DNA from 3 places in the Bradyrhizobium xenonodulans genome. Region 2 is predicted to be linked to each of the others. Evidence: predicted binding sites of a transcription regulator. Region 2 holds the regulator's gene; each other region holds the start of a gene.
The links. Region 2 encodes LexA, which represses DNA repair genes until DNA is damaged. Its sites were predicted from a motif close to TGTTCNNNNTGTGTTCNG; they were not measured.
Positions count from the first base shown of each region.

Region 1: the regulator LexA is predicted to act here: its motif matches at 2,372-2,389, upstream of I3J27_RS30705 (ribonuclease T2 family protein).
Region 3: the regulator LexA is predicted to act here: its motif matches at 1,726-1,743, upstream of dinB (DNA polymerase IV).

Region 1 covers NZ_CP089391.1:6,458,156-6,462,936, forward strand. Annotated here, with positions in the region: gene I3J27_RS30685 (ATP-binding protein) at 1-609, shown strand, start outside; gene I3J27_RS30690 (DUF3617 domain-containing protein) at 802-1,332, opposite strand; gene I3J27_RS30695 (hypothetical protein) at 1,377-1,670, opposite strand; gene I3J27_RS30700 (hypothetical protein) at 1,855-2,316, shown strand; gene I3J27_RS30705 (ribonuclease T2 family protein) at 2,435-3,136, shown strand; gene I3J27_RS30710 (23S rRNA (adenine(2030)-N(6))-methyltransferase RlmJ) at 3,250-4,110, shown strand; gene I3J27_RS30715 (cold-shock protein) at 4,396-4,611, shown strand; gene I3J27_RS30720 (outer membrane protein) at 4,683-4,781, opposite strand, start outside.
Region 2 covers NZ_CP089391.1:4,353,976-4,358,756, reverse strand. Annotated here, with positions in the region: gene I3J27_RS20510 (ComEC/Rec2 family competence protein) at 1-504, shown strand, start outside; gene I3J27_RS20505 (GAF domain-containing protein) at 511-1,455, opposite strand; gene I3J27_RS20500 (hypothetical protein) at 1,677-2,111, opposite strand; gene I3J27_RS20495 (hypothetical protein) at 2,302-2,502, opposite strand; gene lexA (transcriptional repressor LexA) at 2,784-3,485, opposite strand; gene I3J27_RS20485 (molybdopterin molybdotransferase MoeA) at 3,662-4,781, opposite strand, start outside.
Region 3 covers NZ_CP089391.1:2,039,935-2,044,715, reverse strand. Annotated here, with positions in the region: gene I3J27_RS09660 (DUF899 family protein) at 1-387, shown strand, start outside; gene dinB (DNA polymerase IV) at 448-1,695, opposite strand; gene I3J27_RS09650 (hypothetical protein) at 1,834-2,064, opposite strand; partial or broken gene I3J27_RS09645 (thiaminase II/PqqC family protein) at 2,286-2,531, opposite strand; tRNA gene I3J27_RS09640 (tRNA-Gln) at 2,918-2,992, opposite strand; gene I3J27_RS09635 (acyl-CoA dehydrogenase family protein) at 3,240-4,781, shown strand, end outside.

The DNA.
Region 1 (4,781 bases), 2.1 Mb from region 2:
ACCGCGATGCTCGCCGGCGTCAGCCATGATCTCCGCACCATCCTCACCCGCTTCAAGCTCGAGCTGGCGCTGATCGGCGACAACCCCGAGCTCGAAGGCATGCGCAAGGACGTCGACGAGATGTCGATGATGCTGGAGGATTACCTCGCCTTCGCACGCGGCGATTCCGGCGAGCAGTCGCAGCCGACCGACATGGCGCAGGCGCTCGAAGAGCTGCGCAGCGACGCCGAGCGCCACGGCCACACCGCGACCGTGGCGTTCCACGGCCTGCCCGTAGTCACGGTGAAGCCGGCCTCGTTCAAGCGCTGCCTCGCCAATCTCGTCACCAACGCAGCGCGCTACGGCAAGGCCATCGCCATCACCGGCCAGCGCGATCACCGTTATTTGACCGTGACGGTCGACGACGATGGCCCCGGCATTCCCGCCCATCTGCGCGAAGAAGTGTTCAAGCCGTTCCTGCGGCTGGACAACGCCCGCAACCAGGACGAAGGCGGCACGGGCCTTGGCCTTGCCATCGCCCGCGACATCGCCCGCTCCCATGGCGGCGACATCACGCTCGGCGACAGCCCGATGGGGGGACTAAGGGCGAGCGTGAGGATACCGGTGTAGCCGCTCTTATCTCGCCTCCGCTTGCGGGGAGAGGTCGGATCGCTCTTGCGATCCGGGTGAGGTGGTACAGGTCTCACGACGATCTCAAGCGCGGAGAGAGGCCCCTCACCCCAACCCTCTCAGCGCGAGCGAAGCTCGTCGCGCCCCGTAAGAACGGGGCGAGGGTGCGCACCGGCCGCGCGGCGATCTCGCCTACTTCGGCAGCAGCGCCTTCAGCTTGTCCATATCGCGCACGTTCATCTTGAAGCCGCCGGGCATCACGATGTCGCCGGGCTTCTGCTCCGGCTTGCAGGCGCCCAGCCACTTGGCTTCGAGCGTCGTGGTGGTGTCGCGGCCTGCCGCGCCTACCGCGCCGCCTTGCGCGTGCGACGAGGTCTTCACCGTATAGGCCGAGTTGAAATCGCCAATGATCTCGGCATGCGAGGTCGTGCTGATGCCGGCGACGTTGCACTCGGAATCGCTGACATAGCCGGTCGCGGTCCTCTTGATCTCCTGCTTGGCGCAGATCTGCTTGGCCATCGGGGAGACGTTGTTGTTCATCTCCTTGTCGACGCTCTCGTCGGTGCAGTGCTGCATGGTCATCTCGGGCACGGGCGTGCCGGTTCTGACCATCTTCAATTCCCACAGGCCGGCCTTGCGCACCGGCAGATCGTCGGCGCTGGCGCTGCCTGCCGATACGAGGATGCAAAGGGCCGAGCCGAGCAAAGCGAGTTTGCGCGTCATCTGAGTGGCTCCCGACTGAGAGATTGCGGTGTTACGAAAGCGTCTCAGTAGAGCGTGCGGATCGGCTGTTCGGCGGCGCCGTAGGGCACCCAGCGGCAGGAGAACGAGATATAGCCGCCCTCATAGGCCTGCACCGCCAGAAACTTCACGACCTTGCCGTAGCGCGCGCAGTGATCGACCGCGACCTGACGCGCATCGACCTGGGTCGCCATCGAATAGGCGATGATGCCGCCGGTGTCGTTGCCCTTGAACGGCGGGACCGGAAGGATATCGGCGCGTGCCGACTGGCTCGCCATCATACCCAAGGCAAGAAGGCCCGCGGCCGCAATGATTCGCATTCCCGTTACTCCAATTGATTGGCGCCAGTTTACGGTGCCGTGATCGAAGTGGAAAGAACTGAAGCCCTGCCGGCTGCGACGATGTGGTCAACTCCTGGCGAAGTGTTGCCGCGCTGCACTTGACCCCGCCCGGCCTTCGCGGCACCGTCCCACCTTCGCAAGCCCCAGCAGTCCGGATTGCCCCATGCGCGCCCCCTCCCTGAAATCGCTCCGCTTTGCCGCCGTGCTCGGCCTCATGTTCGGAGCGCTGTCGCTCGGTGAGGCCAGGGCCGCCAATCCGCTGGAGCTGAACTTCTGGCTGAGCGGGCCGCGCTATGACGGCGCCGTCGCCGATTGCGACAAGGCGCTGCCGACGATCGCCACCCAGTTCTGGGAGAAGGAAAGCGCGTTCTGGAATTCCTCGTTGAAGATCACCGGCTTCTCCGCCGTTCGCGAGACCGCATTCCGGCCCTGGCAGTCCGACAACATTCCGCGCCGCTATTGCACCGGCGAGGCCATGCTCACCGACGGCAAGGTGCGCAAGGTACATTTCTCGATCATCGAGGATGGCGGCTTTGCCGGTTACGGCAATGGCGTCGAATGGTGCGTGGTCGGGCTCGACCGCGATTGGGCCTACAATCCGGCCTGCCGCGCCGCCAAGCCCTGATCAGCGAACCCTGATTCGGACCGGTCGGGCGGCCGAACGATCGCCGCTCGAATTTTGTTCTTGAAATGTTCTTGTTGCCTGCTAGGCTGGTTGCACAGTCTAGTTGAGGGGCGTCGCCATGTTTCATTTTAGATTGCAGTCGTTTTCCCGTCTGATGATATCGCTGACATTGGCGGCCGGGCTGGTCGCCCTCGCAGGCGGGGCAAAGGCCCAGGACAAACGGCAGAACGCGCCCGGCGAGTTCGATTTCTATGTGCTGTCGCTGTCGTGGTCGCCCTCGTTCTGCGAGGAGGCGTCCGAGCGCGATCGCGGCGGCGGGCGCTCGCAGATGCAGTGCAGCGGACGGCCCTATGCGTTCGTGGTGCACGGGCTGTGGCCGCAATATGAGAACGGCTTCCCCGAATATTGCCAGCGGCCCTCGCCGCGGCTGAACCGCAACATCGTCTCCTCGATGCTCGATCTAATGCCGGCGCCGGGCCTGATCTTCAACGAGTGGGACAAGCACGGCACCTGCTCCGGGCTCGACGGCCGCAATTATTTCGAGACGATCCGCAAGGCGCGCGCCGCGATCAAGATCCCGGCCGAATATCTCGATCTGTCGCAGGCCAAAACCGTGGCACCGGGCGAGGTGGAGGAGGCCTTCATCAAGGCCAATCCGGGCCTGAGCAATGCCGCCGTCTCGGTCACCTGCAACCGGACCCGGCTCTCCGAGGTCCGCATCTGCCTCAACAAGGATCTGCAATTCCGCGCCTGCGAGGAGATCGAGCGCCGCGCCTGCCGTCGCGACCAGGTGACGATGCCGCCGGTCAGGGGTGGTTGAGTCAAATCCAACGGCCGTGATGTCGTGCGGTTGCGCGTGGATGGCCGGGACAAGCCCGGCCATGACGAGTAGAAGATGCTGAGCATCCTCTCTTGCGAGCCGCCAATCTTGCCATGAATTACCGCCACGCCTTTCACGCCGGTAGCTTCACCGATGTCATCAAGCACATCGTGCTGGCGCGCATCATCACTTACCTCCAGGACAAGCCGGGGGCATTTCGCGTCATCGATACCCATGCCGGTGCCGGCCTCTACGATCTCGACAGCGACGAAGCGCGCCGCGGCGGCGAGTGGCTGACCGGCATCGCGCGGCTGATGCAGGCGCGCCTGTCGAACGAGACCGTGGCGCTGACCAAGCCTTATCTCGACATCGTCCGCGCCTTCAATCCGAAGGGCGAGCTCAAGGCCTATCCGGGCTCGCCGCTGATCGCGCGCGGCCTGCTCCGGCCGCAGGACCGGCTCGTCGCCTGCGAGCTCGAGCCGAAGGCGCGCAAGGCGCTGATCGACGTGCTGCGCCGCGACGAACAGGCGCGCGTGGTCGATCTCGACGGCTGGGTCGCGCTGCCGGCCTTCGTGCCACCGAAGGAGCGACGCGGGCTGGTGCTGATCGACCCGCCGTTCGAGGCGAAGGACGAATTCGACAGGCTCGGCGAAGCCTTCTCGGCGGCTTTCGCGAAATGGCCGACCGGTATCTATGTAATCTGGTATCCAGCCAAGAGCCGGCGCGCCACCGACGCGCTGGCGCAATCGGTGGCGCGGCTCGCAGCCGCAGCAAAACCGCCGGGGAAATGCCTGCGCCTCGAATTCAGTGTGGCGCCGCAAGCCGACGGTGCAGCTCTCACCTCGACCGGCCTCTTGATCGTCAATCCGCCCTACACACTGCACGGCGAGCTCAAGACGATCCTGCCCGAACTGGAAATGCCGCTCGGACAAGGCGGCGCTGCCAGATTCCGATTGGAGGTACCCAAGTCTTAGAGGTGCCGAAGTCTTAGAGGTACCCCATCCGTAACATCCCGGCATTCTTGGGAAAAATATGCAGCAGCGGTAGTCAATCTGCAGAGAACCGTATTATGCTGTTTGCGTGACTGGCTTTACGTTCCGCTTCCGCGAATGGTTGCGGCGGAGTGAAGGCCCTAAGAAAGATCCGACCGGACTGAAAGGTCCGCCCAAGGATGGCCAGCTCCCGGGCTTCGTAAGGCCCGGTCATGTCGTGACGTGAGTCTGCGTCGCGACGGAGGAGCAATGAGGGGGAGTTTCCCGATGGCCATGACGGGAACGGTTAAGTTCTTCAACGGCGAGCGCGGCTACGGCTTCATCAAGCCTGACGACGGCGGTCGCGATGTCTTCGTTCACATCACCGCTGTTGAGCGGGCGGGACTGAAGGACCTTGCCGAAGGACAGCGTATCACATTCGAAGTCGAACCGGACAAGAAGGGGAAGGGACCGAAGGCCGTCAATTTGGTCATCCTGTCCTAGCGAGCCTGGCGCAAAAAAAGTCCCGGCCGCAAGCGGCCGGGAGGTTGGTCCGGTATTTTCTTCTTCAGCTATCAGAAGTGATAGTTCACGCCTGCGCGCACAACGCTGGCGCTATAGCCGTTTGACACGCCTGTAATTGCGAACTGGCTCGTCGACAGATCGATGTAGAG
Region 2 (4,781 bases):
AGCGTCGCGGTGCGAGGCAGGGACGGCCAACTACATCTGATCAGGGCCGGCAAGGACAGCTTTCTGCTTAGGGAGTGGCTGGCTGCCGACGCCGATCCGCGCGATGCCGGCAGTCCCTCGCTTGGCGCTGGTGTGTCCTGCGACGAGTCCGGCTGTGTGACGCCGCTCGCCGACGGCCGCCTGGTCGCGCTGGCGTTGCGCATCGATTCATTGGCAGATGATTGCAGCCGGGCCGCGCTGGTGGTGACGGCGCGGCCCGCGCCGCCGGATTGCGCGGCGATGGTGGTCGATCGTCAGCGCCTTGCAGGGCAGGGCGCACTGGCGCTGACGCAGCGCGGCGACGGCTTTGCGGTGCAGGCGGTGAAGCCGAGGGGCACCGACCGCCCGTGGTCGCCGGCCATCGCGCGCGAGAGTGATTTCGGGGCGAGCCTTGCGCCGCCGGCGGCCGCGTCCCGCAATCGGGACGCGACGCCGTCCGAGGCGGACCTGCAAGCCGAGGATTGAGCGGCGCTACAGATACCAGACCAGCATGGCGTCGAGTGCCGTGCTGCCGATGACCGGCAAGGCCACCATCCGGCGGAAGCCGGCTGCGCGGGCCTCGGCGCCCGCGATCGAGCCGTCATGCGCGAGATCCTCGTTGAGCGCGGGCATGCCGGTCGCCCAGGCGCCGCCGATGCTGCCTTCGCCTTTGGCGATGGATTTCGTTGCGTAGAGCGCAGCGAGGTCGGTCTGCGCGCTGCAATCGCCGGCGCGAAAGATCAATGCCGAACGGGCCTCGTTCGGGACCCAGATCTCGAAGCGTCGCGCAATCGGGGTTGCCTGCGCCGAGAGGAATGTGAGGACAAAGGTCTGGTTGGTGCCGGTCCGATAGGGCACGCCGACGCCGAGATTGATCCCGACCTTGGCGGCGTCCTCCCAGCGCAGGAAGCTCCTGGCGTCGTGCAAATCCTTGATAATGAGCGGCATGCCGGCCTTCCAGGTGCGTCCGGGCAGGCCAAAGCCGCGCGGAAATCTGGTGTGGCGGGAGTTGAATTCGAACATGTCGGCAGTGCCGTAATAACCGTCGACGAGCCCCATCTCGTGGGAGATGTCGGCATCGTTGTGCCAGAGCTCGATCGCGCCGACATGCGCCTCGTCGTCACCGCAGAACAGCACCATGACGGCTTGGAGGAATTCGCCTGCAAACACCGGCACCGCCACGCCGCAGGTCAGGCCGGCCGCGAGGGCCTGGTCGGTTCGCTTGAAATAGGAGTTGGCGAATTTTGTGAGGATCACGGGATGGCCGCTGGCCCAGGCCTTGCCGGGAAGGCCTTCGTCATATCCGAAGCGCAAGGTTTCGCTGACGGACCTGAAGGCGGAGAGGCCCTCGTCGCCGTAGAGGCCGCCGCCGAATTCCAGCCGCATCCGCGTCCGGTCGGGTACCCAGAGTTCAACGACGCGAATGAAGGTTTTCATCGAACGTGTCCGCCGCCTCAAGCCGGGAACAGCATCGGCCATCTGGCTGTGGAACGGACGTTCAAAATTCAGGCAGGACAGCGCAAACTTCGTGCGGTGGAAGGTATGGCGAGTTGACCCGCCGGATCGGATTTTTGAAACGCAACCAAACCATCTCGCCGGCCTCGGCCGGCGATGGCGATTTCAATCCTGGCCCCAGCCTGGCGGCGGGGAAGGCCGCGTCACCCGATCGGCAGGCGGGTGATGGTCGGCCGGCTGTCGGCGATGATCTCCGGCTTGTGCTCGCGCTCGCCAACCGGCTGAGTCACGGGCAGTTGCAGGACGGTCGCGCGCTGGCCTTCAACGAGCTGCGTCACCAGCACGTATTTGCCGTCGGGGAATTCGATCGCGTCATGATGGCGATCGGGAATGTGGGGATCGATCTTGCCGAACTTGCCGACGCGCGAGTTGACGGTGCGCGTCCAGATCCAGCGATTGTCGTAGCGGACGTTGTCGGCGAAGGCGAGCTCCGTTCCCGGCAGCAGACAGACCGCGACGGTCGGATCGGCCGCGGAGGCAAAGCCGCGCGTCGAGGTGCCGCGGAAGGTTGTCGTGACGACCGTCTCGCCGACTTCGGCGGGACGCGACGCGACGGCATGCAGGCTGTAGTCACACATCGGGTGCTCCTCATGCAGAGATGGCGACCCGCGTCTCTTCCCGAGGCGCAAGCCTCCATCAGAGTGAAAGTATGAAGGCTCTGCCCGGTTGTAGGCAAATCTGCGGCTCGCCGCGGCAGGCCGCGATCACATTATCTTTCCCGAATCCGTTAGGAACAAAGCCTGCGCCCGTGCATTTCGGTGGCGCGTGTCAACGCCCTGCCGGTGCCGACCAACCGGAGTATTGCCAGCCCGGCTGCGACGGTTGCTCGATCGCATGACGCGCGCTGCGGACCTCCGCGCTGGCTGCCATCTCCTTGCGGACATGGTGACGCGATGGTGCGGCGAAGGCTTGCGACGCTGATGCTGCCATCAGCGCCGCCGCGACTGTACCCACGATGATGTTGCGCATGGTCGTCTCCTCGGTCAGTCAAGGCCGCGAAGCAACGCTTGCTTCGTGCGGCGTGCCGAGGATCTAGCGCCGGAGGAGCGGCCGGATAATCTGCGCGAAACCAGAAAGACTATCCAGCGGGAGCGGACAATCATCCGCTCCAATCGTTGAGGGCGATCGTCGATCGCGCCAAATACCTTCGATACCAAATACCTTCGATACCAAGTACCTTCGATACCAAGTACCTTCGATACCAAGTACCTGCGATAACCAAGTACCTCCAATACGAGGTACCCTCGCCATCAGTACTTCCGGTACAGCCCGATCAGCTTGCCCTGGATCTTCACCCGGTTGGGCGGCAGGATGCGGACCTCATAGGCTGCATTGGCGGGCTCGAGCGCGATCGAGGCGCCGCGGCGGCGGAAGCGCTTCAGGGTCGCTTCCTCGTCGTCGATCAGCGCCACCACGATGTCGCCGGTGTCGGCGCTCTCGTTGCGCTGGATCAGCGCCATGTCGCCGTCGAGGATGCCGGCCTCCACCATGGAATCGCCGCGCACTTCGAGCGCGTAATGCTCGCCCGAGCCGAGCATGTCGGGCGGGACGCTGATGGTGTGGCTGCGGGTCTGCAAGGCCTCGATCGGCGTGCCGGCCGCAATCCGGCCCATGACGGGCACCGCGACAGGGCGCTCGCCCTCGTCGGCGGGCGGGCTGGAGGTCGTCCGCACCTTGCCGAGATTGCCCTCGATGACGCTCGGCGTGAAGCCGCGACGGTTGCCGGCGGCCGCCTGAAGCTCGGGCAGCTTGATCACCTCGATGGCGCGGGCGCGGTTGGGCAGGCGGCGAATGAAGCCGCGCTCCTCGAGCGCGGTGATCAGGCGATGGATGCCCGACTTCGAGCGCAGGTCGAGCGCGTCCTTCATCTCGTCGAAGGAGGGCGGCACGCCGCTTTCCTTCAGCCGTTCGCTGATGAACCGCAGGAGCTCGTATTGTTTGCGCGTTAACATCTCGACCAAAATCCCCCGGTTGATGTCGTTCGATTCCGAGACGATGAATTCAGCGATAAGCCGCTACATCCTCGAAACAAATCATGAACGGACACTATATGTTCGATACATGTTCCGCAACTGCTTAATTTACCGTGAACGCGACAAAGTTCGCGGAACGCACGCGAACGAAGCGTTCAGACGGGCAGTCGCAACACCTCGCAAGGCGTGCCGGCCTCGGCTTTCGGTGCGAATGGTGCGCGCACGAGAAGTGCCTGTGCCGCAGCGAGATTTGCAAGCAGCGAGGAATCCTGGTGATTGACCGGAACAGCAATCAGCGCGCCGTCGTCGCGCATCTCCAGGCGCGCCCGCAGATAATCCTCGCGCTGATCATTGGCGCCGACGTCGCGGCCGAGCACGGCGCGCTCGCGGCGATGATGAATCACTGAGCGACCCGACAGCGCACGAATCAGCGGGACGAGAAACAGGAAACTGCACACGTAGGACGACACCGGATTGCCGGGCAGGCCGATCACGCGCATCGCCCCGAGCTGCCCGTTCATCATCGGCTTGCCCGGCCGCATCGCGATCTTCCAGAACGCCATCGAGATACCTTCGTCCCTCAGCGCCTGCTGCACCAGATCGTGGTCGCCGACCGAGGCGCCGCCGGTCGTGATCAGGATGTCGGCGCCGCTTTCGCGGGCGCGGCGGATGCCGGCCGTGGTGGCCTCCAGCGTGTCGGCGGCAATACCGAGGTCGACGGTATCCGCGCCCTCGCTGCGGGCGAGCGCGTGCAGGGCGTAGCCGTTGGAATAGACGATCTGGCCGTGACCGGGCGTCGAGCCCGGCATCACCAGCTCGTCACCGGTGGCGAGGATCGCGACCTTGGGAAGGCGGTGGACGGCGAGGTGCGGGTGGTTCATGCCCGCGGCGAGGGCGAGGTCGCGCTCGGTGAGACGGCTGCCCTTGCGCAGGAGCACGTCGCCCTCGCGGAAGTCGACGCCGGCGGGCCGGATGTGCCGTCCTGGCACCGCGGCTTCCTTGATCGTGATGCGCTTGGCGTCGACAACCGTGTCCTCCTGGATCACGACCGCGTCGGCGCCATCGGGAACGACGCCGCCAGTGAAGATCCGCACCGCTTCGCCGGTGCCGACCGATCCGGCGAACGGCCGGCCCGCCGCGACTTCGCCGATCACGTTGAGCTGGGAATCGATCTTTGCAGCGTCGGCCGCGCGCACCGCATAGCCGTCCATCGCCGACATCGCCTGCGGCGGCTGCGTGCGCCGCGCCGCGACGTCGCGCGCGAGCACGCGATGG
Region 3 (4,781 bases), 2.3 Mb from region 2:
TGCACCTCCTTCATGAGCACATGGGAGCACAAATTGCCTGACATCGAGCAGCGCATCGGATTCGTCTTCATCGCGCGGTCGCCGATCGCGCGATTGATCGAGGCAAAGAAAGCGCGCGGCTGGACACGGCACAAGGTCTTCTCTGACGTCTCCGGCGACTACACGCGCGACTACGTCAGCGCGGAGGATGCCGACGTGCCCGGCTACAGCGTGTTCACGCAGCGCGACGGCTCGATCCGGCATTTTTGGTCCGGCGAGATGAGCGGCACGATGGCCGACCCCCACCAGGATCCGCGCGGCGCGCCCGACATGGATCCGCTCTGGACCATTCTCGACACCACGCCAGAAGGGCGCGGCACTGACTGGTATCCAAAACTCGCTTACTGAGCGCTCCTGCTATGACTGACAATGCGTGGCGGCGGCTTCGTGGGCATGGACCGATGACGGTCACAGGTCCTTTTCGGCGAGTTCGCGAAACTCGTCAGGAACCGAACGAAAGATACCGAGCGCCACCGAGCCATACCCAATGGCGTCCCATCCAAAGCGATCACGGATCTTGTCAACGGCACGGTCGGCCGCCCAACGCGCCAAGCCTATCCTGCTGCCGGGGCGACAGGGTTCGTCGGGAAGCCCAAGCGGAAGTTCCAGCTCCAGATCCCAGTCCTCCTCGAGGTGCGAGACGGAGATGGCGAGGAGCGAAATGGTCTTCTCATCAGGGTGATCTGCGAGGACGGCACGCACCAGGTCCTCGGCAAGCGCGGCAAGGGTCACAGTCGCCGAGATTGGTGCGTCGAGTGTTACCGAGCGCGTAGCGGACTTCAGATTGGCGAAGCGAACACGGACCGTCACGGTTCGGCCCGGCCTCGCCTTGGCCCGCAGCCGGGTGCTGATCCGATCCGCAAGATGAAGCAGGGTCGGGCGAAAAAATTGCTCTTGGGCAGGCTTCCTGCCGAGCGCCGATTGCGCTCCTGCCGATTGGGCTCGGCGGTGAGCTTTGATTTGCCGTGGATCACGATTCCACGCCAGCGCTGCAAGTTTCTCCCCCGCGGCGGGACCGAGTAACCGCTCGAGCGACCGCCCCGGCGTCGTCGCCAACTGCCCGATCGTCAGCACCTGCATCTCGGCCAGCCGTGCCTTCGTGACGGGTCCCACTCCCCACATCAGTTCGACGGGCAGATGGTGAAGGAATTGCAGCTCGGTGTCAGGATCGACAATCACCAGCCCATCGGGCTTGGCCACTTGCGACGCAATCTTTGCAAGATGCTTGGTGCGAGCCACGCCGACCGAAATCGGAAGGCCGATCTCGGCCCGCACGCGTTGACGGATTGTCCTCGCAATTTCATCAGGTGGGCCGAAGAGATGGGTACAGCCGGCAACGTCGGCGAAGGCCTCGTCGATGGAAATACGCTCCACGAGTGGTGTGAAATCGCCGATCACCTTGATGGCGGCATCGCCCAATCGTTGGTACTCCTTGTAATGCCCGCTCACAAAAGTGAGTTGCGGACAGAGCTCGCGCGCTCGCCGTCCCGGCATCCCTCCGCGGACTCCGAAGGCCCTCGCTTCGTAGGAAGCCGCAAGCACGACGCCACCACCGACGGCGATGGGTTTGCCGCGCAACGACGGATCAAGCAGCTGCTCTACCGAAGCATAGAAGGCATCAAGGTCAGCATGAAGAATGGTGGCTGTCGCTGCCATCCGACCATTCGCCCATGACGTTCGAGGACCCAGAACATAATGAGAACACTGGCGGCACGAGTCAAGCGGATCTGTCGATTGATCGGCCTGATATCGGCCTCGACAGAAATCGGGGTCGGACATCAGGCGCGCGCGAGCCTATTCAGCAGTTAGTCCAAGTTGCTTGACGGCCATCCTGGATATCTCTGCCGGATCGCGAACACCCTTGGCGCCAATCTCAATTACCTTTCTTGCGACCAGGTCAGCAAGGGGATCATCCCGGCGATCAATCAAGCTCAGCGAATGCAGTGCGTGGTCGAATGCGCGGGTCAAGATCTCTATTTCGTCCGTCTCCAGCTTGGTGTCTTGCAGCAAGCGTCTGATCGGCATCGCTCAATCCCCTATGCCAACCCAAGTTGTAGCACAGGAACATTGCAGGGAACATCATACCGACAGCGCCAATTCCATGAGTCCTTTGCGACGATGGCCTTGCCCAAGGCGTGTGATTTCGCGGGAAAATCAAAGGTCATTCCAACAAACGTACCCGTTCAACCTGGATTGAACCCGCAATAGGTTTTCGCTTTGTCGGAATGGTGTAGGTGGGGGCGATGGTTCAGCTCGACGTCGAGGATGGCCGCGAGGACGGCCGCCCCTTCACGCATGTCGGCAAGCTTCGGCGATTTGTAGACCGAGAGCGCGTAGGCGCCAGCAAACTCGATGAGGAACAGGTAGTCCTAGCAAGGTAATGACGAAACGCCGCTTCGGGAGCGAACCATCTACCCGTCCGTGAAGGGATGCTCGGTGTAGGCCCGCCACTCAGCGGATGCTTCTGTCTTTAGACGCTCGAAGAAACTCACGATCTTTTTCGCCTGGCTTGCTTTCCCGTGAACGCCGTTGGCTCGCTACCGATAGCGCGTTGCACGATGACCCAATTCGCTTGCCATCGGTGGCCGGGACAACGCGCACGAAGCGTAACGAACGTGGTCGAATTCCACGGAAAGTCGATCCCGCCCGCAACGTCAACGGCATGGTCGAAAGCTTGCAACGCAGACAGCGTTCATCCGCTCAATTCGCATTTTGATAAGTCGAGCGACGTTCAACGCGCAACGACTTTCGTCTTCCTCCGACCAAAAGCGAAACCAGCACAGAATCTCCAAATGCGAGGCAAACAAGAATTTCCAAATGCGCTGGAAATTCCGCCTTGAGCAAAGCTGCTTTCGCAACAAAATCAGCGCGTCGGGTCTGGCTGGGGCGGGAGGGATCGAACCTCCGAATGGCGGAATCAAAATCCGCTGCCTTACCGCTTGGCTACGCCCCAACAGGCGACCAGGGAACGGGGCGGAAGAACTGGCTACCGCAGATTCCCTCAGGTCGCAGCCGGTCTATAGGGAGAGCAGCGGCATTTCAACCGCCTGGAGGGCCAAAATACCACGGGCGCCGGCCCGGGACGCGCCACTCCTTATTATAGGCCCCGGCAGGGGGCCGGTGCGGTCCCGTATCGCGGCCATTGAGACCTCCCCCGTTTCATGGGAATACGGCGCCAATATTGTCCACGGGAGTGAGCCATGACCTACCGCGCGCCGATCTCTGACATGCTGCTGTCGCTCAACCATGGTGCGGGCCTCAAGGCCGCCGTGGAAGCCGGTCATTACGGCGATTTCGACGGCGACATCGTGGCCGCCGTGCTGGAGGAAGCCGGCAAGTTCGCTTCGGACGTGCTGGCACCGCTCAACAAGGTCGGCGACGAGCACGGCATCAAGCTCGATGACGGCAAGGTCACGACCGCACCGGGCTGGCCGGATGCCTACAAGCGCTGGACCGAGGGCGGCTGGAATGCAGTGTCGGGCCCGGAAGGTTTCGGCGGCCAGGGCCTGCCGGTCGCGATCAACGCGGCCTGCACCGAGATATGGAGCGCCTCCAATGTCGCCTTCGGGCTCTGCCCGCTGTTGACGGCGTCGGCGATGGAGGCGCTGGACGCGCATGGCAGTGACGAGCTGAAAAAGATCTATCTCGAAAAGCTCGTCTCCGGCGAATGGACCGGTACGATGCAGCTCACCGAGCCGCAGGCCGGCTCCGACGTCGGCGCGCTGCGCACCCGCGCCGAGAAGCAGGCCGACGGCACCTATCGCATCAAGGGGACGAAGATCTTCATCACCTATGGCGAGCACGACATGACCGACAACATCGTGCATTTCGTGCTGGCACGCCTGCCCGACGCGCCCGCCGGCACCAAGGGAATCTCGCTGTTCCTCGTGCCGAAATTCATGGTCAATGAAGACGGCTCGCTTGGCGCGCGTAACGACATTTTTGCCAGCGGCGTCGAGCACAAGCTCGGCATGCACGCCTCGCCGACCTGCACCATGACCATGGGCGACCATGGCGGCGCGATCGGCTTCCTGGTCGGCGAAGAGAACCAGGGCATGCGCTGCATGTTCACGATGATGAACCAGGCCCGCCTCGGCGTCGGCCTCGAAGGCGTCGGCGTCGCCGATCGCGCTTATCAGCAGGCCCTCGCCTATGCGCAGGAACGCAAGCAGGGCCGCGCGGTCGGCAAGACCGGCGACGGCTCGGACGCGATCTTCGTGCATCCCGACGTCAAGCGCATGCTGATGCGGATGCGGGCGCAGACCGCGGCCGCGCGCACCATCTGCTATGCGACCGCGGTCGCGATCGACGTCTCGACGCGCGCCAAGGATCCCAAAGTTCGCGCCGATGCGGCCTCGCGCGCAGCGCTGTTGACGCCGATGGCCAAGGGCTATTCCACCGACATCGGCAACGAGGTCGCCTATCTCGGCGTTCAGATCCATGGCGGCATGGGCTTCATCGAGGAGACCGGCGCCGCGCAGCATTATCGTGATGCGCGCATCACCGCGATCTACGAAGGCACCAACGGCATCCAGGCGATCGACCTCGTCACGCGCAAGCTCGCGGCCAACGGCGGCGCTGCGGTGTGGACGCTGCTCGACGAGCTCGCCGCGACCGTCAGCCAGGTCGAAGCCTCCAACGACCCCGCTTTCGGCACCACGGGCGTGAAACTGCGCGAGGCGCTGCAGGCGCTGACCCGTACCAGCAAATGGCTGCTGGAGCGCGTCGCGTCCGCGCCGAAC